DNA from 2 places in the Candidatus Pantoea multigeneris genome. Region 1 is predicted to be linked to the other one. Evidence: predicted binding sites of a transcription regulator. Region 1 holds the regulator's gene; the other holds the start of a gene.
The links. Region 1 encodes LexA, which represses DNA repair genes until DNA is damaged. Its sites were predicted from a motif close to TNCTGTATGTACATACAGNA; they were not measured.
Positions count from the first base shown of each region.

Region 2: the regulator LexA is predicted to act here: its motif matches at 4,663-4,682, upstream of umuD (translesion error-prone DNA polymerase V autoproteolytic subunit).

Region 1 is NZ_VWXF01000005.1:366,576-377,669, reverse strand. It holds gene psiE (phosphate-starvation-inducible protein PsiE) at 300-710, shown strand; gene ubiC (chorismate lyase) at 776-1,294, shown strand; gene ubiA (4-hydroxybenzoate octaprenyltransferase) at 1,297-2,181, shown strand; gene plsB (glycerol-3-phosphate 1-O-acyltransferase PlsB) at 2,246-4,669, opposite strand; gene F3J40_RS14465 (diacylglycerol kinase) at 4,797-5,156, shown strand; gene lexA (transcriptional repressor LexA) at 5,271-5,885, shown strand; gene dinF (MATE family efflux transporter DinF) at 5,987-7,309, shown strand; gene F3J40_RS14450 (CsbD family protein) at 7,459-7,671, shown strand; gene zur (zinc uptake transcriptional repressor Zur) at 7,744-8,265, opposite strand; gene F3J40_RS14440 (conjugal transfer protein TraF) at 8,699-9,949, shown strand; gene dusA (tRNA dihydrouridine(20/20a) synthase DusA) at 10,056-11,051, shown strand.
Region 2 is NZ_VWXF01000011.1:120,375-131,468, forward strand. It holds gene F3J40_RS20865 (ParB/RepB/Spo0J family plasmid partition protein) at 1-258, shown strand, start outside; one part of gene F3J40_RS20870 (IS3 family transposase) at 838-1,096, shown strand; one part of gene F3J40_RS20870 (IS3 family transposase) at 1,096-1,958, shown strand; gene umuC (translesion error-prone DNA polymerase V subunit UmuC) at 2,943-4,217, opposite strand; gene umuD (translesion error-prone DNA polymerase V autoproteolytic subunit) at 4,217-4,645, opposite strand; gene parM (plasmid segregation protein ParM domain-containing protein) at 4,869-5,849, shown strand; gene F3J40_RS20890 (plasmid partitioning/stability family protein) at 5,852-6,265, shown strand; gene F3J40_RS20895 (cysteine hydrolase family protein) at 6,397-6,999, opposite strand; gene F3J40_RS20900 (MFS transporter) at 7,020-8,228, opposite strand; gene F3J40_RS20905 (GntR family transcriptional regulator) at 8,319-8,969, shown strand; gene F3J40_RS20910 (antirestriction protein ArdA) at 9,621-10,127, shown strand; gene ssb (single-stranded DNA-binding protein) at 10,918-11,094, shown strand, end outside.

The DNA.
Region 1 (11,094 bases):
TGGCCTGGCGAATACAGACCAGCAAGAACCGAGCCAATGTAGCCAGCAGCTATGACATTTTTATGACTGCCCGTCCGGGTGCGCAAAGACAGATATTTTTGGTGGTTTAGGCGAAATGTCATTGAACTGTCATAGTGCAGACACGCGCCGCAATGGCGCTGAAATGGGTGTGAAGGCGGAAAAATAAGGACAAACAATGCAACAGAAAGCCCGCAGGAAAGCACGGCAACGATATTGTGATTTCTCGGAGGCTAGAGCATGATGAATAACGGTAATTGACTGATATTCAGGGGTTTATTGTGCATAAAAAAACAACAGGCGGGCAACATATCGCCACAGTTTTGCAATGGGTGCTTAACATTGGCTTGGTGATTTTAGCGATTATTCTAGTGGTCTTTCTTGGCAAAGAGACGATTCATCTGGCGACCGTACTGTTCAGTACCGGTGAGCAGGCGTCTTCTTATTTGCTGATTGAAGGCATTGTCATCTATTTTCTCTATTTCGAGTTTATCGCGCTGATTGTGAAGTATTTCCAGTCAGGCTATCACTTCCCGCTGCGCTATTTTGTCTACATCGGGATTACGGCGATTATCCGTCTGATCATTGTTGACCATAAAAATCCGTTCGATACGCTGTGCTACTCCTCAGCGATTCTGATTCTGGTGATCACTTTATGGTTGGCAAACAGCAATCGCTTAAAGCGCGAATAAGCACAGCCTCCCTGGCATCAGTAAGGTAAACTACTGCCCTTTGACCGATGCTAGGGATCAACGTTATGCCGCAAGATGCGCTAACGCTTCTGCATGCGCTGTGCTGGACAGGGTCGGCACAGCCTTCAACGTTTACACTTGACTGGTTGATGGAAGAAGACTCGATGACGCAACGTTTCGAGCGCCACTGCCAGCAGGTGACAGTACAGCCTTACCGGGAAGGGTTTATTACTTCCGCCGAACTCAGTGAAGAAGAACGGGCACAATTGCCGGATGAAGCGCGTTTCTGGCTGCGTGAAATCATCCTGTCAGGGGATGGCGTTCCGTGGTTGGCCGGGCGCACGCTGGTGCCTGAAAGCACACTGGATGGGCCAGAAGCCATGCTGAGCCAGATGGGGACACGGCCACTGGGGCGTTATCTGTTCTCGTCTTCGACACTCAGCCGCGACTTTATTACCATTGGTCAGATTGACGGGCTGTGGGGACGCCGTTCGCGCCTGCGACTGTCAGATAAACCGTTTCTGTTGACTGAGCTGTTTCTTCCCGCTGCGCCGGTCTACAGCCAGCTTTCCCAGGGTAAATAACTGTGCAATCAATTCTCTCCAAGACGAAACTACAGGCTTATAGCCGCCTGATGCGTATCAATAAACCCATTGGTACGCTGCTCCTGCTTTGGCCGACATTCTGGGCCTTGTGGCTCTCAGATATGGCGCATCCGCCGCTGCTGGTGTTCATTGTTTTCACTGCGGGCGTTTTCATCATGCGCGCCGCAGGCTGTGTGATAAACGATTTTGCTGACCGCAAAGTAGATGGGCATGTAAAACGCACGCATCAGCGCCCGTTGCCAAGTGGTGCGGTGAGTGCAAAGGAAGCTAAAGTCCTGTTTGTCGGGCTGGCGCTGGTGGCTTTTGCTCTGGTACTAACGATGAACCTGATGACGATTTTGCTCTCCGTCGTTGGGTTGGCACTGGCATGGACTTACCCGTTCATGAAGCGTTATACCCATTTACCACAGGTGGTGCTCGGTGCTGCTTTCGGCTGGGCCATTCCCATGGCGTGGGCGGCAGTAAGTGAGTCCTTACCTTTGGTTTGTTGGTTGGTGTTCCTGGCAAACATGTGTTGGACGGTTGCTTACGATACGATGTACGCGATGGTCGATCGTGATGATGACCTGAAAATCGGTATCAAATCCACGGCGATCCTGTTTGGCCGCTATGACAAGCTGATCGTTGGGCTATTACAGCTCGCAACCTTGTTGTTGATGGTGGCCGTCGGTATTTTGCAGCATCTGAACAGTGCTTTTTATTGGTCGCTACTGTTGGCGGCTGTGCTGTTTGTGCACCAGCAGAAACTGATTGCTCAGCGTGAGCGAGAAGCCTGTTTCCAGGCCTTCCTGAATAACAACTATGTCGGTATGGCGCTGTTTGTTGGCATTCTGCTCAGCACTGCACCGTTTAGCCACTGGTGGTAATGGCCAGAGGCGAATGAAAAAAGGGCAACCCAGTGGGTTGCCCTTTTTGTTGTACCACAGGCGATTATTCTTGCTCTGTGGCGTTCTCAATGGTTAAGCGTACATCGCTGGTGATCAGCTCTGCCAGAATCTGCCAGGTGGCTGCCGTTAGCGTGGCATCTGCATCGCCGCTATCGCTGATATAACCCTCATCACGCAGGGTCAGAACCAGGGTGGCAAATACGGCTTTATCAAAGAACTCTGGGGCGTTAATGCCGTGCAGGACCGACAGACGTTGTGCCAGAGTACGGCTCTCTTTCTCCAGCGTCCCGCGGTTGATCGTCGGTTTCGCACTGAGAATGGAGAACGTAATGGCATAGCGTTGCAGCGTTTCACGTACGCCGGAGGCCAGTAGTTGCAATGTCCGGTGGCGAGCCGCAACGACGCGAATCTGGCCCCCTTCAATGCTAACCAGTCCCTGTCGCGCCAGCTCCTGACACAGTGCAGCGATCACACCAGGCAAGGCTTCTTGATTCCAGCGCAGGAACAGTTCGCTTTTCATCATCGGATAGATGAGACGCACCTGGCGTAGCAATTCTGCCTCTTCCAACTGCGTATGCTGTTGCACAATCGCAGCGACTAATGAAGGCATGACCAGCATATGGTGGATATTGTTGCGATAGTAAGTCATTAAGACTGCCTGCTCGCGTGGCAAAATCACGATATCGCCAATGCTGTCTTTCTCAGTTTCAAACTTGTTCATGCCCATTGCATGTTCAAGCATCTGCTCTGCTGACATATCCGGTACTGTGGCTTCCGGCGAATAAGGCACGTTACGCAGCAGTTCAATGTAGCAGGTGAGCTGTTCCGTGAGCTGCTCGCGGGTAAGTGAGCGCTGACGGGAGGCCAGCAGTGCCGTGACACAGAGGTTCATAGCATTGGCTGCGCCTGCTTCATTGATGCGCACCATCAGCTTATCCGCGATGTCATTTACGGTAGGGGTTAACCATGCCGGACGCTGCGGTTCAATAGGATCGATAGCTTCACGCCATTCTGGCACGCGCTTATTGAGATAATTGACCAGCGGTAACGGCTCACCAAAGTTGACGTAGCCCTGGCCGAGATTACGCAGCTTGCGTAACCCGCGCACCATCTGCAAAAAGCCCTCTTTTTCTTTTACCGCGCCACGCAGTTCTTTGGCGTAAGTCCCGACTTCCATCACATGCTCATAACCGATGTAGATCGGAACCAGTGTGATAGGACGATTGCCGCCACGCAGCATGGCTTGCAGCGTCATAGCCAGCGTACCGGTTTTCGGATCAAGCAGACGGCCCGTGCGTGAGCGTCCTCCCTCAACGAAATACTCCACCGAGTAGCCGCGGCTGAACAGTTCACCCAGGTATTCACGGAACACTGTCGCGTAGAGCTTATTGCCCTTAAAGGTACGGCGAATAAAGAAGGCACCCAGGCGGCGGAAAATCGGGCCGGCTGGCCAGAAGTCCAGATTGACGCCAGCGGCGATGTGCGGCGGCACCAGGCCCTGGTGATAAATGACATACGAAAGCAGCAGGTAATCCATGTGGCTGCGGTGGCACGGCACATAGACAATTTCATGGCCGTCCTGCGCTAACTGCCGGACGCGCTCAGCACCATGCACGTTAATGCCTTGGTAGAGACGGCTCCATGTCCAGCTCATCACACGGTCAGTGAGTTTAATGGCTTCGTATGAGAAGTCAGCCGCGACTTCTTCCATCATTTCTACCGCATTTTGCTGCGCTTTCTCGTGGGAGATTTTTTTGCTACGCGCTTCATCTTCAACCGCTTTTTCAATCGCTTTCGACTGAAGTAGCTTATTGAACAGGTCCTGACGTGCAGGCAAACGCGGCCCAACTGCGGCCAGGCGCTGACGAGCAAAATGAATACGTGCAACGCGTGCCAGTTTATGGGCGATAGATTTATCCGTACCGTGCTGGTTAGCCATGTCGCGCAGCGAAACGGTAGGGGAGAAACGAACAAAGCTGTCTCGACCATGCCGAAGAATAGCGATAAGCTTCTGCAGGCCGTTAAGTACCTGTAAATACGGCGCTTCGTCACCAGGAACCTCGCGGCCTGGTGCGCGGCCAAACATCACAGTGACTGGCAGCATCTGCACGTCCAGTTCCTGATTGCTACGGTGCAGATCCAGGTAGTCGTGGAAGATTTTCACTGACTCCTGATTGGGCACGTAGTAAGGAAACAGCCGTGGTCCGTCATGAATAAATACATGGCGCGGTAGCACCACGCCGTCAATTTCCAGCGCTTCCAGCGGGTCAGGGAGATGGTGCTTCAGACACTGCGAACGCAGCGTCAGCAGGTCCGCCTTAGAATCATAAGGCAGCACATACATCACCGGACGACTGGGATCAATACCATGCTCGGAAACGGGATCTGTAGGGATAGACTTAGTTTTTACCAGCAAAGAGAGTGGTAAATTAAGTAATTTGTAATAGAGTTTACGCCAACCTGACATAGACAACATGAAGCCTCTTGTTAGCAAAGCGCCGCAAGCATAACAGAAAGCGCAGCGAAGATCTGTGGTGGCGCTATACGCAATCCACCCAGACAGTGACGTCAATATTTACAAAGGGTTCCACATTATGGCAAACACCAGTACGGGATTGATCCGTATTTTGCGCGCTGCGCGTTATTCCTGGCAGGGGTTGAATGCCGCCTGGCGACATGAAGCCGCATTCCGTCAGGAAAGTATCGTAGCGATTATCGCTATTATTATCACTTTCTGGCTGGATGTTGATCGGGTTTCCCGTATTTTACTCATCGGTTCCGTGGTGCTGGTCGTGATTATGGAGATCATTAACAGCGCCATTGAAGCCGTTGTTGACCGGGTAAGTGAAGAGCAACATCCCCTGGCAGGACGAGCCAAAGACCTGGGCTCAGCCGCCGTATTGGTCAGCATCCTACTGGCTGTTTTCGTCTGGGTCATGTTGCTTTGGCGCTAACTGCGATAGCGCTTCCAGAACCAGACAAATGGCTGTTTTTTCCTCTGTTTCGGTTCCCATTTATTAGATACCTGTATATACTCACAGCGACTGTATAAACAACCAGGGGGCGGGATGAAAGCGTTAACTACAAGGCAGCAGCAGGTCTATGATCTGATTCGCGACCATATCAACCAGACCGGTATGCCACCGACACGCGCAGAAATTGCCGCGCAGCTCGGGTTCCGCTCACCTAATGCGGCTGAAGAACACCTGAAAGCGCTGGCAAGGAAGGGCGTGATTGAAATCGTTTCCGGTGCATCGCGCGGCATTCGGTTACTTATGGAAGAAGAACAGCCTGAAGGCCTGCCGCTGATTGGACGGGTGGCTGCGGGTGAGCCTCTGTTAGCAGAAGAGCACATCGAAACGCACTATCAGGTCGATCCTGCGCTGTTTAAGCCTTCAGCGGACTTCCTGCTGCGCGTCAGTGGTATGTCAATGAAAGATATAGGTATTATGGATGGTGACCTGCTTGCCGTGCATAAAACCCAGGACGTGCACAACGGCCAGGTCGTCGTGGCGCGTATTGATGAAGAAGTGACCGTAAAGCGCTGGAAGAAGCAGGGCTCAATGGTGTATCTGCTCCCTGAGAACAGCGAATTCAAACCGATTGAAATCGACACTCGCGTACAATCACTGACGGTGGAAGGTCTTGCTGTTGGCATCGTGCGTAACGGTGAATGGATCTAATTCTCTCTGCTCCCTGATTTTCTCTCTGTTGCCGGCGTGTCTTTTCCTCCGGCAACATTGCTTCCTTGCCAAACAACGCCCTCAAAACCATGACACAGCTGATGCGTCTTTTTTCTGCCACTGACCAGCGACTCTGGCGGCTGGCATTACCAATGATTTTGTCCAATATCACCGTGCCGCTGCTTGGCTTAGTCGATACCGCAGTGATAGGGCACCTTAATAGCCCGATCTATCTGGGCGGTGTGGCGATAGGCACGACCATCACCAGCTTTATCTTTATGCTGCTGCTGTTTTTACGCATGAGCACCACCGGGCTGACGGCGCAGGCATTTGGCGCGGGCGATCGTGCGGCACTGGCGCGTGCGCTGATGCAGCCGCTCATGCTGGCTATCGTTGCTGGCGGACTGTTTATTCTGTGCCGTGAGCCCATCACGCAACTGGCGACGCATCTTATTGGCGGCGACGAGGCCGTACTGGAACAGGCGCGGATTTTCATTCATATCCGCTGGCTCAGTGCCCCCGCCACGCTAGCAAATTTGGTGATTCTCGGTTGGTTGCTGGGGGTGCAATATGCGCGAGCACCCGTCATTCTGTTGGTGGTTGGAAACCTGGTTAACCTGTTACTCGATCTCTGGCTGGTCGTCGGACTTGGCTGGCAGGTTGCGGGGGCGGCCACCGCTACCGCGGTCGCGGAGTATGTCACCTTTGCTCTGGGCATCGCACTGGTCTGGCGTGCATTGCGACAAAATCAGATTCCAGCTGCCCTGCTGTGGCAGGGATGGTGGCAGGATGTTTCGCGGCTACTCCGTTTAAACCGCGATATCATGCTGCGCTCTCTGCTACTGCAAATCTGCTTTGCTTCTCTTACCCTGATTGGCGCGCGAATGGGCGCTGAAATCGTGGCCGTGAATGCCGTATTACTGATGTTCCTCACCTTCACCGCCTATGCGTTAGACGGCTTTGCTTACGCGGTAGAAGCGGTATCTGGCCAGGCCTTCGGGGCTAAAGACAGCCAACAGTTGCTACTGGTGTGGCAAGCGGCCTGTCGTCAGGCGGGGATAGTCGCTGCGGCTTTCGCCATTATTTATTGGCTCCTGGGAGATGCCATTATCGCCCATTTGACTACGCTGCCGGGTTTACGTGAGTTAGCCCACCACTTTTTAGGGTGGCAAGCGATTATTCCGCTGGTGGGTGTCTGGTGTTACCTGCTGGATGGTGTTTTTGTCGGTGCAACGCGCGGCAGAGAGATGCGTAATAGCATGGCTCTGGCTGCGCTGGGCTTTATGCTGGCCGTATTACTGACGCCGTGGTTAGGGAACCATGCTCTGTGGCTGGCAATAACGGTTTTCCTCGGCTTGCGTGGTTTAACGCTGTGGATCATCTGGCGTCGGCTGTGGCAGCAGCAGCGTTGGTTCGTCCATTGATCGCCTGTGAACTAGGATAGTTCCCATTATTTCTACCTGTTCCGTATTCATCGCTATAATTAACTTAACTAACGGCAATTAGTCAGTGTTAATCACTACTTTTTACTGATTAATTAAGCGAAACGGCAACCATGACCAGGAGGTCAGTGATGAATAACGATCAAGTCAGTGGTAACTGGAAACAGTTCAAAGGCAAATTTAAGGAAAAATGGGGTAAGCTGACCGATGACGATCTCACCGTTATCGAAGGTAAACGTGAGCAGTTAGTGGGTAAAATTCAGGAACGTTATGGCTACGCCAAAGAACGGGCTGAAGAGGAAGTGAAGGACTGGGAATCTCACAATAGCGATTATCGCTGGTAAGCCTAGCGCTATTGATTGAACCCACAGGAACTAGCCCATTGGCTCATGGGCGGCCCGACACAAGGATGTGTATCAACTCTTTCTACCGCGCCTTTTTGGTTCGACCTGATGGTCATGATCGCAATGATCATGCTGATCGCAGGCATCGACTTCCGCACACTTCACACATAACCCATGTGCCTCAATCACGGTGTGTCGTAAGGTAAATTTCGCCTGCGACGCCAGCGACGTGATGATTTTCTCTACGCCTTGCGCCTGTTGCTCAGTCACCGCAGCACAGTTATCACACACCAGCATCACCGAGGTATGGGCGGGTGCTTCAAAGTGATGGCACACCACATAGCTGTTGTTTGATTCAACGCGATGAATAAACCCCTGCTCCAGCAAAAAGTCCAGCGCTCGATAAACAGTGGGCGGTTTTGCCTGCGGCTCACTGACACGGAGTTGATCCAGCAGATCGTAAGCACTGATCGAACCTTGCTGTTCCGCCATTAGACGCAACACTTCAGCACGCTGAGTGGTGAGGCGAACACCGCGCTGTAGGCAAAGTTTTTCCGCCTGGGTCATGATCTGTTCAGGCATCATCGTTGACATGGTTACTCTCCGCTGCAAATGAGACGTTATGTTATCACACAAATGTTTTTCGCGCTGAGCAGGATAAAGCTGTAATAAAAATGAAGTAACAGTATGAAAAGTACGCCTTAATTTTTGCTCTGAATCTCACCAGTAAATGCGTCAAAACCAGGCCGGTTAGCGTGTGATAAAAAATTGCGTTTTATTTGCATTCTTTACCTTTCTTGAATAATGTTTAGCGTGTCTTAAGATAAATCAGGTGCTGATGAACCCCTAAACCAGAATAGACGCCATTCACAATAAGAATATTCTGTATGTTTTTTGTTCAATCCTGCAAACAGCACTGCTGTTGGCTTTAAATTCACAGCAATAACACGCCGGTTAGCGTTCCAAAATGGACGCTATTACTCATGTTGGTTGTGAATTCTAAAGACACTTCGATGGTGGCAGGCAAATGGTAAAGAACATAATTTCGCGTCAGGTCCTGGGTTATTCAATTGCTCTTACTTCGCTGTTAGTCTCTTCTTCAGCTGTCGCCGCAGGGACATGGTATGACGCCCGCAATGATGCGATGGGCGGGGCAGGTGTTGCAGCTTCTCGTTATGGCTCGGCGGTGTTGGCTAACCCGGCTTTAATGACCAAAGCTAAACCGGAAGATGGCGTCAGTGTGATTCTTCCGTCCGTAGGCCTACAGGTTACTGATAAAGACAAAATGGTCGATAAGATCGATGACATCAGTAATACCGTGGATAATCTTCGCAGCACGATTAGCTCGCTGACCTTCGCCGATCTTCTGAGCGGGTATCCAGAGTTAAAAGCAGCGGCTGGCGATATGGCCAATAAGCTGAGCGATCTGCGCGGTAACCAGGTAAATGCCAATGGTGGCGCGGCGCTGGCCGTGACAGTTCCCAATGAGACGTTACCTTTCGCTTTTGTCACCAAAGCTTATGGCACCGTACATCTGCGCTCTAACATCAGCGAAGACGACATTACCTATCTGCGTGGTGTTTCAAACGGCACGATCATTCCTCTGCCTGGCGATCAGGATCGCTTGCTCTCCACCGGTAATGGTCTGGCCGCATTGGTCACGGATTATGGCGTAGCATTTGCCCGTCAGTTTAATGTCGCAGGACATGCCGTTTCCTTCGGTATTACGCCAAAAATGCAGCAGGTCTGGCTGTATAACTATACGACCAAGATTTACGAATTTGATAAGAGCAATGTCAGGAGTAGTGAGTACCGCAACTCACATACCGGCTTTAACCTGGATGTCGGGATGGCAACCAATATTGGCGATCACCTGACGTTCGGACTGACCGGACAGAACCTGATTGCACAAGATTATGATACTAAAGAGATCAGCGGTTACCGTGATACCTATCAAATCCGTCCGCTGGCGACGGCCGGTTTAGCCTGGGATCAGGGGCCATTTACCGTGACCGGTGATGTGGATCTCACCCCAACCAAGCGTTTCAAATCTCAGGAAGATAGCCAGTACATCGGCGTGGGTGCAGAGTACCGCCTGCTGAGCTGGATGCAGCTGCGTGCCGGTTATCGTGCGGATGTGAAAGGCACCGATGAGAATGTGTTCACCGCCGGTGTGGGCTTCTCTCCGTTTAACAACAAAGTGCATTTCGATGTCGCAGGCTCGGTGGGTAACAACAATACCGTGGGCGGAGTGGTGCAATTGGCCTTTAACTTCTGATTTTAACCTCTGACGTCGGCTGCCTGCGGGGCGGCTGACGGTCTGGCTTGTTTTGTGGTATCATCGCGCAGATTATCGTCAATCTATTCTGGAATATCTGCTGTTCATGAGCGCTACCTTCTCTTCGCAACGTTTTTCCATTGCTCCAATGCTCGACTGGACCGACCGTCACTGTCGCTATTTTCATCGCCAACTGACCGGTGAAACGTTGCTGTATACCGAAATGGTGACCACCGGTGCCATTATTCATGGCAAAGGCGATTACCTGGCCTACAGTGAGGCCGAGCAGCCCCTGGCGCTTCAGTTAGGGGGTAGCGATCCGGCTGCACTGGCACAGTGTGCAAAGTTGGCGGAACAGCGCGGCTACAATGAAGTTAACCTTAATGTGGGCTGTCCATCCGATCGGGTACAGAATGGCCGTTTTGGCGCCTGCCTGATGGCTGAAGCCACGTTGGTTGCCGACTGCATTAAAGCGATGCGTGATGTGGTATCGATCCCGGTAACAGTGAAAACCCGAATTGGCATTGATGATCTTGATAGCTACGAATTTCTGACCGATTTCGTCGGTACGGTGGCCGAGCGCGGCAATTGCGATACCTTTATTATCCATGCGCGTAAAGCCTGGCTTTCGGGTCTGAGTCCGAAAGAGAACCGCGAAATTCCACCGCTGGATTATCCGCGCGTGTACCAACTAAAACGTGATTTCCCACATCTGACCATGGCCATCAACGGTGGTGTTAAAACGCTGGAAGAGGCTAAGGTGCATTTGCAGCATCTTGATGGTGTGATGATGGGGCGCGAAGCGTACCAAAACCCCGGTCTCCTGGCAGATGTTGATCGTGAGCTGTTTGGCCGTGAAACGCTGAAGGTCGATACCGTGGCGGTGGTGCGTTCCATGTACCCTTATATTGAGACCGAACTGGCGAAAGGGACCTGGCTTGGCCACATTACACGCCATATGCTGGGCCTGTTCCAGGGTATCCCTGGCGCACGTCAGTGGCGACGTCATCTGAGTGAAAATGCACACAAGCCAGGCGCAGGGATCAGCGTAGTTGAAGCCGCACTGAAACTGGTCGCGGATAAGATTCCGCAGGAAGCATAATCACGCGCGATAAAAACCAGCCATTCGGCTGGTTTTTTTTACG
Region 2 (11,094 bases), on a different contig from region 1:
GTTGAAAAAGCCCATACCCTTAAAGCCAGCCGTAAGAACGGGCTTTTATACGAATCAGATGACATCATTCAGGAACTAAATGCTGCGTTACTTAAACAGGATGAGCCCCCTCGGGAGCCGACTGTAAAAAAAGATTTTCGACCAGGTGCGACAGCCCAGTATAAAGGGAACAAAGTCTTGTTCAGTTTAGACAGAACTAAAGTTCCTCAGTCTCTGATTGAAGAACTTGAGGAACTGCTTTCCAAACCCGAACTCTAATTTTTTCTACTGGGACCGCGGTCCCAGTCTTTTCCTCGGTCCCAATGAATTCATACGCCTTTCTTTTTAAGCTCAATCACTTCATTTACAGTACTGAACCTAAGTGGGACCATGGTCCCAACCAAGTCTCTTCATTGAAACCTAAACCCACTCAAACCTCAGTCTGATCAAACCAGAATGCCGAATTTGTCATGGAAGTACTATCCATCAAGAAGCGACTGGGACCACGGTCCCAGCGGAACTGGCTGGGCTGTTACCGCATCGGACTTGTTACAACTGATAGGGTTTGACGGGAAAAATGGCAATAATCAATTCTGGCTGAGTGAAGTTAAGAAGTAAGAGGATAGTTAAGGTATCGATGGATGCTGGTTCTAAAGTAGTTTGGGATCTCGAAGTAAAACTACTCTAAAGGGCCATTGGCCTTAAAAGAGATTGGAAACTTTACTTACTTTGTGACTGACTCGAAGCGACACTCATTATCACTGATGTGTTAATGTACAAGCCCAATTGGCCTGCTCCCCATTGATTAATACACCGCGATGTTAGTAATGTCTTCATAAGCCACATGAGGACATCCCCATGAAGAAGCGATTTTCCGACGAACAGATCATCAGTATTCTCCGCGAGGCAGAAGCCGGGGTTTCGGCCCGGGAACTCTGCCGCAAGCATGCTATTTCAGACGCTACCTTCTACACCTGGCGCAAGAAGCTTGGCGGCATGGAAGTCCCCGAAGTGAAGCGGCTCAAGTCACTTGAAGAAGAGAACGCCCGCCTCAAGAAGCTGCTCGCTGAAGCCATGCTGGATAAGGAGGCGCTTCAGGTGGCTCTGGGCCGAAAGTTCTGACGACAGACCAGAAGCGGGAAGCCGTGGAAGTCATCTGTGAGACAACAGGTCTGTCGCAACGCCGTGCCTGCAGGCTGGCTGGTCTGTCCCTTTCAACCTGCCGTTATTCGGCTCAGCGTCCGGCTGCTGACGCGCAGCTATCTCTGCGTATCACAGAGCTGGCACTTGAACGTCGCCGGTTTGGTTACCGGCGCATCTGGCAGTTATTGCGTCGGGAGGGCCTTCACGTCAACCACAAGCGGGTTTACCGCATCTATCACCTTAACGGTCTGGGTGTAAAACGCAGGCGACGCCGTAAGGGTCTGGCGACTGAGCGGCTTCCGCTTCTCCGCCCGGATACGCCGAACCTTATATGGTCGATGGATTTTGTCATGGATGCACTTGCCAGCGGCCGCCGGATTAAGTGCCTGACCTGCGTGGATGATTTCACGAAGGAGTGTCTGACGATCACCGCCGCTTTCGGTATTTCAGGCGTCCAGGTCGCGCGTATTTTGGACGGCATCGCGCTGTTTCGTGGCTATCCGGCAACGATAAGAACCGATCAGGGCCCGGAATTTACCTGCCGTGCGCTCGATCAATGGGCTTTTGAGCATTGCGTGGAGCTGCGGCTTATTCAGCCCGGTAAACCGACACAGAACGGATTTATTGAGAGTTTTAACGGACGCTTTCGGGATGAATGCCTGAATGAGCACTGGTTCAGCGATATTCTCCATGCCCGGAGAATCATTAATGACTGGCGGCAGGACTATAACGAGTCCAGACCTCATTCATCGCTGAATTACCAGACGCCGTTTGAATTTGCAGCATGCTGGCGAAACGGGAAACATGAAGAAAAACCAACCGACATTACTAACTGAAGGGTGTATCTAATACTGGGGGCAGGTCACTGGATTTAGGCTCTCACCTTAGCCTCGAAATTTGGATAACTTCCCAGCGTGTGATTGTGGTATAGACATCCGAAAGCATTTCCCGCTTTATCTGCCAATCGGTGCGATCCTTTTCCCTGCCAACCATACGTTACATAGGGCACCGTTAATGATGCTGTCCAAGACCTTCATCAAATGTTCGCTGCCGTGACGTGGCTGATTATCTGTCTGTTGTAAATTCTCTTCTTCATAGGAAGCACTTACGCGACTGATGAAGATATTACGAACTGATCGTTTTACTTGTAACTGGGTGAGGTCAAGTGAAGTAGGTTGCCATAATCTATAATTGATTAGTATTAAAGAAATCCAGTGGTTGAGCGCTAATTTGTATAATCTGCACTAACGCCCTCACGTTGTTCGGTTGTTCAACGTCGGCTCCACTGCCAGAAAAAATTTCTGTCAGCTCCCGACGTTCACTCTGTTCTCAGGGCGGGGAAGGGCAAAATGAATGTTATTGAATGTAGGTGTAATACATTAGTAGGTTCTGATTTGGGTTGATATAAGACTTGCAGCATCATGTTCAGTTTGAAAAATCCTTCATATCATCGATTAAAACTAGGGCTGTTAGATGTGCTTATAGAGTAAATGAAATGAGTTTATTGAATTTCTCCGTTTGCAAATTTATCTATAATTGCGAATCTAGCATTGTTCGAAATAACACAAGAATTTTCATTTAGTTATCTATCCAAAAGCTCAATTATTGATAGCCATACCTATAACATCAGGTTCATGAAATCAGCATTCCGTGCGGTTTTTCATAAACGTTAAGCAGCCACTTTCATAAAATCCCACGGCAGCACCGTAAGCTGACTTATGAAACTACCGACCTTTTTTGCTCATGAAGACCGGCATTATGATCCTAGCCACCTTCCTGACGTGGGAAAGCTTATGAAAGTGACCGCCTAATTCCGTCTCTCAGCCAAGACGTGCTACCGGAATGTCGTTCCAGCGCGTTGTATAGGCCGGAGAGAGCATTTCCCGCTTCATCTGCCAGTCAGGTGCGATCCCGCGTCCTGCGAACCACACGCTGCCCAGCGCGCTGTTGTTGATGCTGTCCATGACCTTCATCAGCTGCTCGCTGCCGGGTCGTGGCTGATGCTCCTCAAAGAGGCCCAGTTGGGTGACGCCTGACGGGGTAAAATCATTCAGCATGATTCCGGCTTTTGCGTAGCGGTGCCCGGCTATCCAGACGGCATCCAGGGCCTTCATCGCCGCCGCAATGATGTCACGCGTGTCACAGGTGGGAAAAGCCAGCTTCTCGCTGGCCACGTTCCCGTAGTAGACCTCATCCGGGCTGAAGGGGGAGGTCTTAATGAACACGCTGATATAGCGGCAGTACTGCCTTTCCTGTCTCAGCTTCTCGCCTGCGCGTTCAGCGTACTGACAGACGGCCTGCCGCATCGACTCATACTCCGTGATCCGCTTACCGAAGCTGCGGCTGCAGACGATTTGCTGCTTTGCCGGCGGCGCGTCCTCCAGGCTGATGCAGGACTCGCCGTTCAGCTCGCGACAGGTGCGTTCGAGCACAACGCTGAAGTTCTTGCGGATAAAAGCCGGGTTGGCCCGGGACAGATCAAGGGCAGTATCGATACCCAGCAGGCTGAGTTTTTTAGAAATGCGGCGACCGACGCCCCAGATTTCTTCTGAGGGCTGGAGACTGAGCAGCTTGCGGGTGCGCGCCGGGTTTTCCGGCGTCAGGGCCAGAACGCCCCCGAACTGCGGCCACTCTTTGGAGGCCCACTGGGCTGATTTAGCAAGGGTTTTCGACGATCCTAGTCCCACGCCAATCGTTAGGCCGGTGAGTCTCAGCACGCGCTCGCGCATCTGCCGGCCAAAATCTTCATAGCGCATACAGGTGCCTATGCCACGCGCATCCAGGAACATTTCATCAATGGAATACTGCTCCACGCGGGGAGAAAGCGCTTCAAGGCAGGCCATAACCCTCTGGCTCATGCTGTGGTATAACTCATAATTACTTGAAAATATGTATATTTTTTCCCTGAAGTGCTGATCTTTTATCTTAAACCACGGGTCCCCCATCTTCAGGCCAAGCGCCTTTGCCGCCCGGTTACGGGCAATAATACAGCCGTCGTTATTCGAAACCACGGCGACGGCTTTCCCGCGCAGATCGGGCCGGAAGACCTGCTCACAGGACGCGTAGAAAGCGTTAACGTCAGCCAGACCAAACATCAGCGCCTCCGTGTACTGTGCACAAAATGGGTGACAACGCCGAAGATATCCAGCGCGTCAGGATCCGGATAAAGCGTCTCCCCGTGACCGTAGAGCGGCCGCAGCGAAAGCCTGCCGTGCAGGTGCAGCTTCCTGATCAGAAACTCCCCGTCCACGGATGCCACTATCGTGTCGTCATGCGCCGGCGTGAGAGAGCGGTCGACGACCAGGATATCGCCGGTGCTCATGCCGGGTTGCTCACCGCTGAGGCCGTCGACCCGGAAAAAGAACGTGGCTGCCGGATGGACCACGCAGTGGCTGTTCAGATCCAGATCGGCCTCGACGTAATCCTGGGCAGGGCTTGGAAAACCGCACGGGACCCGCTCAAGAAACAACGGGCAGGTTCTCGCTAGGGGGGATTCTTCGGGAAGCAGCAGATCCAGTCGCATGTGAGTTACCTTAATAATACTGTATCTATATACAGTATTACAGATTCAGCAGACACCGCAACAGTAATCTTAATGCACTCAAATTGAGTGCATTAAAGTTCCCATATGTTATTGATTATCACTATGAGTTTATATTAATACTCTTTTTGAGTTTTAATGTTCACTCGTTCGGCTGTCTGGGTTATAATATCAACTCAAAACGAGTCTATATAAAGGTGCAATCATGCTTCATGTTATCTGCGACGACGGTTCGACCAATGTAAAGCTTGCCTGGTTCGAGGGCGATGAATTCCGTAGTGCCATCTCAGCTAACTCGTTCCGTAACGGATGGAAAATTGAGGGAATGGGCAGCGAGCGCGTCTACAACTATGCCCTTGACGGTGTTCGCTTCGCCTTCGACAAGGTGAGCAGCACCGCGATCACCACGACCAACGTCGACTACCAGTACAGTGACCTGAATCTTCTGGCGGTGCATCACGCGCTGCATACCTCCGGGCTTGAGCCTCAGCCAGTCCGGCTGACCGTGACGCTGCCGCTGAGCGAGTACTACGATGCCGATCTGCAGCGCGATGACGTCAAGATCGCGCGCAAGATTAAAAACCTGCTGCGCCGGCTGGAAATCAACAAAGGTCAGGCGTTTACCGTGAGTGAGGTGGACGTCATGCCGGAATCCCTGCCTGCCGCGTTCACGGCGCTGTCTGAGCTGAATGTGGGGTCCCTGGAGAAGACGCTGGTAGTGGACGTCGGCGGCACAACGCTGGACGCGGGGATCATTGTCGGCCAGTTTGAGGACGTCAGCGCGATCCACGGCAACCCGAAGCTCGGGGTGTCCCTTATCACGTCCCGCGTCCAGTCCGCGCTTGCGTCGGCCGGAAGCGAGGTGAGCGCCTACGTGGCAAGCCTGGTGATCCGCCGCCGTAATGATGCAGAATTCATCAAATCGGTAGTGAACGACCCGGCACGCGTTGACTATGTCCTGAAAACCGTTGAATCTGAGATACATAATCTCGGCAGCATGGTGGTGAACGATCTGGCCGACTTCCGGCACGTCAACAATGTGCTGCTGGTCGGCGGGGGCGGAACCCTGGTAGAGAAGGCGTTCCGCGAGACCTGGACCCACCTGCAGCCGGAAAAAATCATCGTGCTGGAAAATCCGCAGGAGGCGCTTGCGCGGGAACTGGCACGCTACCGCAGTAAGGACTGAGAATGGCAGACCGCATTAAACAGGGATTTTATTTACACCCGGACGATCCTGCAGACGTGAAGTGCAGGGAGGTGATTGAATCCGTGTCGCAGCGGGTAAGGGGCGACTTTATCCGTCAGGCGGTCATCGCCGGGTGTGCGCTGCACACCCTCGATCCGCGCCTGCCGAAACTGCTGTCTACGCTGTTTGACGGCTCGCTGAGCGATGAGCAGCTGATCGCCATGGTCCGGCAGGTCAGCGGCTGGAAACCTTCTGAGGCCGACATCGGGGAGGTGGTGAAGGCGGCGATAAGCGTGTCCGGGGGCGCAGCTGCGCCTGCTGAAGAGATAGCGGACACAAAGGCAGAAGCTGAGAGCTCTGGAGCACCTAATAAGGTCAGGGCGAACATGAACAGCATGTTCGGTAAAAAAGAATAAGGGTAGGGACGGTTTTCTCAACTGTATGGATAGACACCCAGTGCATGACGTGACTATCCGTACAATTTATTCCGTTATGAGCGAAAAGCAGACATTGCTGTAATGATGACCATCTTACCGGCAACTGATCATCAGTTCTTGCTGGCACTCATTCGCTTTATCAGTTCAGCTGCAACCTGCACTTCAGCATGTTGCGGCAGTATGCTGTTGATCAGAACTGAATGGATGTAGTCGTCGGCATCTCCACAGCAGTCGGCCGCAATTATCAGATTGAAATCCAGATCGAAGGCCTGTCGGACGCTGCTAAGTACTACGCCGCTGGTCGTCAGGCCTGCCATTATCAGCGTCTGGATTCCGTTAGCTTTAAGGATCATATCCAGACCCGTAAAGCTGAAGGCGCCAATACGGTGCTTAATGATGACTGGTTCGCCTGCCTGTGGCGATACGTCCGGATGAATTTCACTTTCAGGCGCGCCAGTCACTAAAAGCCCGTTTTTCTTAACGCCTGAAAACAAGGCATTTTTGCTGCTGATTTCCGGATGCCCCTCGCGAAAACCAACGGCGATATAAATCACCTTAATCTCTGCCTCACGAGCTGCATCAGCAAGAGCGGCAGTTTTGGCCAGTACGTCCGCTGCGGTTTTCTCGCTCAGGTAATTTTCCAGAATCAGACGCTGGTAATCCATTATCAGGAGCGCACTTTTAACAGGTTCAAATTTTTTAATAGTAGTCATTTAAGTCTCCGGAGAAATTATTAAAGCACTCTGGCATTGCGCTTCAGTAGGACGCCCCAGTTAAGGACAGCTCCCGCTAGCATGAGCAGGCTGGTAATCAGAAAGACAAAACGCATGCCGAAATGGGCCCCCGTAAATCCACCTAACAGCGGACCGGTAAACTGCCCGATAAACTGTGCGGAGACGGAGTAACCCATTACTCCCCCGACACGCTGTTCAGGCACGCGGCTGCGAATAACAGCTGCGATGCACGGCAGCAGCCCGCCAAGTGCGATTCCCATGAGGAAACGCAGTACAATAAGCTGCCAGCCTGCAGTCACAAATGCCTGAGGTATCAGCAACAGTCCCGCTGCTGTCAGGGCTGTGGTAATTATCCGTACGTGCCCAATCCGATCTGCTAGCCGGCCCAGCCAGGATGCAGAAATGATACTGCCCAACGCGGCGGCAGACATAACCAGCCCTGCGGTATGGGTGACTGTCGCCGGGTCTGACACGATAGTGCGGATAAATACCGTGATAATGGGCTCGATCGACATGTTTGCCAGCATAAGAAGCAGGCCCGTCAGCAGCATGCAGACGACAGCGGCCCTGCCGGGAAGCTGTGACCAGCTCATGGGTACATTATTTGATTCTTTGCCGGAAGATTTAACCGGCTCCCGGATAAGCAGCAGTGTGAGCAGAAACGTAATGAAAATAAGTGCGCCGGCAAGCCTGAAGGTCTCACGGATACCAATTAGCGGCGGAAGCCAGCCCCCCGCAAGCGGTCCGGCCAGATTGCCTGCCATGACGCCGGAGGCAATCATACCCAGAGCCCATCCGGAACGTTTTGCAGGAGCCTGGATGGCAATAAGGATTGTCGCACCGGAAGAGTATCCGCCCGCCAGTCCGACCAGAAGCCGTAGGATCAGCAGATGCCATATATTCGTGGCAAACCCCATCAGTGAAACCATAAGCGCCATACCGAAACTTGCCCTGACAAGCATAGCTTTACGACCATAGCGATCGCCCAGACGGCCCCATATGGGTGCAATAAGCCCGGCTGAAAGAAACGTTGCGCTATAGGCAATACCTGACCATTGCACAACAGCTGCGTGCCCGGTAACGCCCAGTTGCTCAACAAACAGTGGCAGAAAAGGCAGCATCAGTGTCATGGCAAATACGGTAGAAAACGATCCCACCATGCAGACAATTAGATTGCGGTGCCACAGCGTATTTTCAGTTTCAGACATTAATTAACCTGAGAATTTGTTTGGGATACCAAATTGGGATACCATACAGATATGGGTTCTGAAATGTCAACTAAAGGTGGGGTCAGAGATATGTCGCAGCAGACAGAGGTGGAAAATCGGTTAAGAGAAATGATTCTGAATCTGGATATCAGCCCAGGCGAACGTATCACAGAGCGGTGGGCTGAAGCTGCTTTCGGCGCATCCAGAACGCCAGTCAGGGCAGCTTTTATCAGGCTGACAAATGAGGGGCTTCTGCGCCGCGAGGGACGCGGCTGGATGACAGCACCGGTGGAGCCGGAAGAAATTCGACAGTTGTTTGATTATCGCGAAGCGCTTGAAGTATCTGCACTCCGGATGGCTGAAGGAAAAATTACGAATGAACAGCTGCAGTCACTTGCCGTCATTCTGGAAACTGCCAAAAATCATGGGTCTAAAGAGGAGATGAGCCGAGCCGGTACGGAGTTTCATCTTGCTCTGGCAAACCTGGCCGGGAACAAGTTTCTTACTGAGAGCCTGAAAGATGTTCTTCAGCAACTATCACGAGCCCGCTGGCTGGACAGTGGAAGCGAACAGCCTGCATGGGAAGAGCATCACGTATTAGTGAATGCCCTGAAAAAGGATGACATTGAAACCGCGTGTTCTCTTTTAAGCACGCATATTCGTTCAAGTCGGGAAAGAACGATTGATGCGTTGACCCTAAATCAGAGAACACTGCGCGCTCGCGGCATAAAATTAGCCTGACTTAGGTCGTCCTGTATTGTAAGTTCTTCATTGCCAGTGCTATAGGAATGTCCGTTCTTGGCACAAAGCTGCCCTTCAACAGAAAATAGACGATACCGCTTCGCAGCATCAGAAAAGTCATCTACCGGTGAGGAAATACGCACCGCTTCTTTCCTGAATAACCGGTTGCGCCTGGTTGAAAAGTGACCTGCTTCTCTACAGTGCCTGAATGTACCTCTCCAGAGGTTATCCACAGGCAATCCGCCCGGATATCCCGCATAGCCGGGGATAACTCCCGTTGCCGTTCCCGGCCAAGTCTACCCGGACCTGACGACCCAATAATGATGTCACGCCGTTCCGCTATTTATTCCGCCTCCCGGCGGGACGGGGGAGTGCGCGCGTGACGGCCGGTGCCGTGCCTTCACTGTAGCCCGGCCGCAGCGGAGGCAAGGGTTCGCATAGCCGTCCCTCTCGCCCGTTCGCACTGGCAGAGGCCGGCATCTTCCCGTCGCGGAACGTCTCAGGTTTCGCCGTTCCGCCGTCCAGCTCCCGCCCTCTGCTGCGTTTGCGCTGCGGCCTCGGGGACGCCCTTGCATCCGCTGCCGGTGGCCGGGCTGTCGTGTCGGCACGGCAAAGGCCGGAACTGAGACCACCTAACCAAGGGAGCGCGCTATGCACACTGTTACCACACCCGCCGTCTATGTCGGCACCTGGCACAAATACAACTGCGGAAGCATTTACGGGAAATGGTTTGATCTGCTGGAATTCGACGATAAAGAGAGCTTCTTAGCGGCCTGCCTCGCGCTGCACGCCGATGAAGCCGATCCAGAGCTGATGTTTCAGGACTGGGAAGGCTTCCCGGGGGATAAAGGGGCCGAGTGCTCGATAGACTGGGATTTCATCGAGGCGTTCCGGGAAGCCCGGAACAATGGCATGGAGGCCGCGTTTCTGGCCTGGCTGCAGACCGGGGCAGACGGGAACTATCAGGCCTTTGAAAGCGCCTACCTGTGCGAGGCGGAGAGTGAGGAGGCGTATGCCATTGAGACGGTCAGCGACAACGGGCTGCTCGACAGTATGCCGTCCAACCTCCGGGGCTACTTTGATTACGAGGCGTATGCCCGTGACCTGTTTATGGACGGCTATGTATTTTCTGACGGCTACGTGTTCGTGAATCGCTAAACCCGGCCCCGCCGCGTGCGGGGTTCTGATTTCCTTCCGGCGGGCATTGTCCCCGCCTGTTCGCGCGCTGAACGGCCTGGCGGCCCTGAAGGGCCGGGGTAAGGCGGTGCTGACGCACCGCTTTCACCCCTTCGCCTGCGCTTTCTCTCTCTCTGCTGCTCTCCGGGGCTTTTCTTACTTTCAGTCATCGTTCTGCTGTTCGGGAAAGGGATAACCATCAAAGGCCAGGTCACGGGGCGGGGCCACCTTCGGCTCCCCGGCGTGGCCGGGTCGTCAAGCCCGACTGCGCTAACCGGCAAGCCGCTAAGCTCCGCCGAACCCCGCAAGCGGGCTTCGGGCCTGGCGGCTAGGGTCTGATGTCTGAGGTCAAGGGAAGGCAGCCAGCCTGAAGGCTGTCGCATCAACCGCTGCAGCGGTGAAGCAGCTGCAGCTCTGAGGGGCAACGCCGTGTTGCTGTCGCACGCGGGCGTTGCGGTGTGTCCCCGCTCGGTTCATCCCCTCTGCATTCCGCCGTTTAAGCCCCTTTCGCCTGGGCTGAGTCAGTCACAGTCTCCCTTGCCGTCCAGGGGGAGATGTACACGGTGAAAATTTTCATGGTGACAAAAATTTCCCCCGTCCCCTGGACGGCTGCGCTCCCCTGCGACGGATGACGCCCTTGCGGCGAAGGTTCTCAAACGGGTGAAGGTTTACCGGAGAGAAAAAATAGCCGGTCCACACAAACGTCAACACCGCGGCTCCTGAAACTCAACGGGTGACGGGGGTAAACACCAACAGCAGAAGGAGAAGGTGCATGGCTTCAAAAGGCGTTAACAAGGTCATCCTGGTGGGGCATCTGGGGCAGGATCCGGAGGTCCGCTACATCCCGAACGGCAGTGCGGTCGCTAACCTCACCCTGGCAACGTCAGAGACCTGGCGTGACAAGCAAACCGGGGAGAACAAAGAGATCACCGAGTGGCACCGCGTGGTG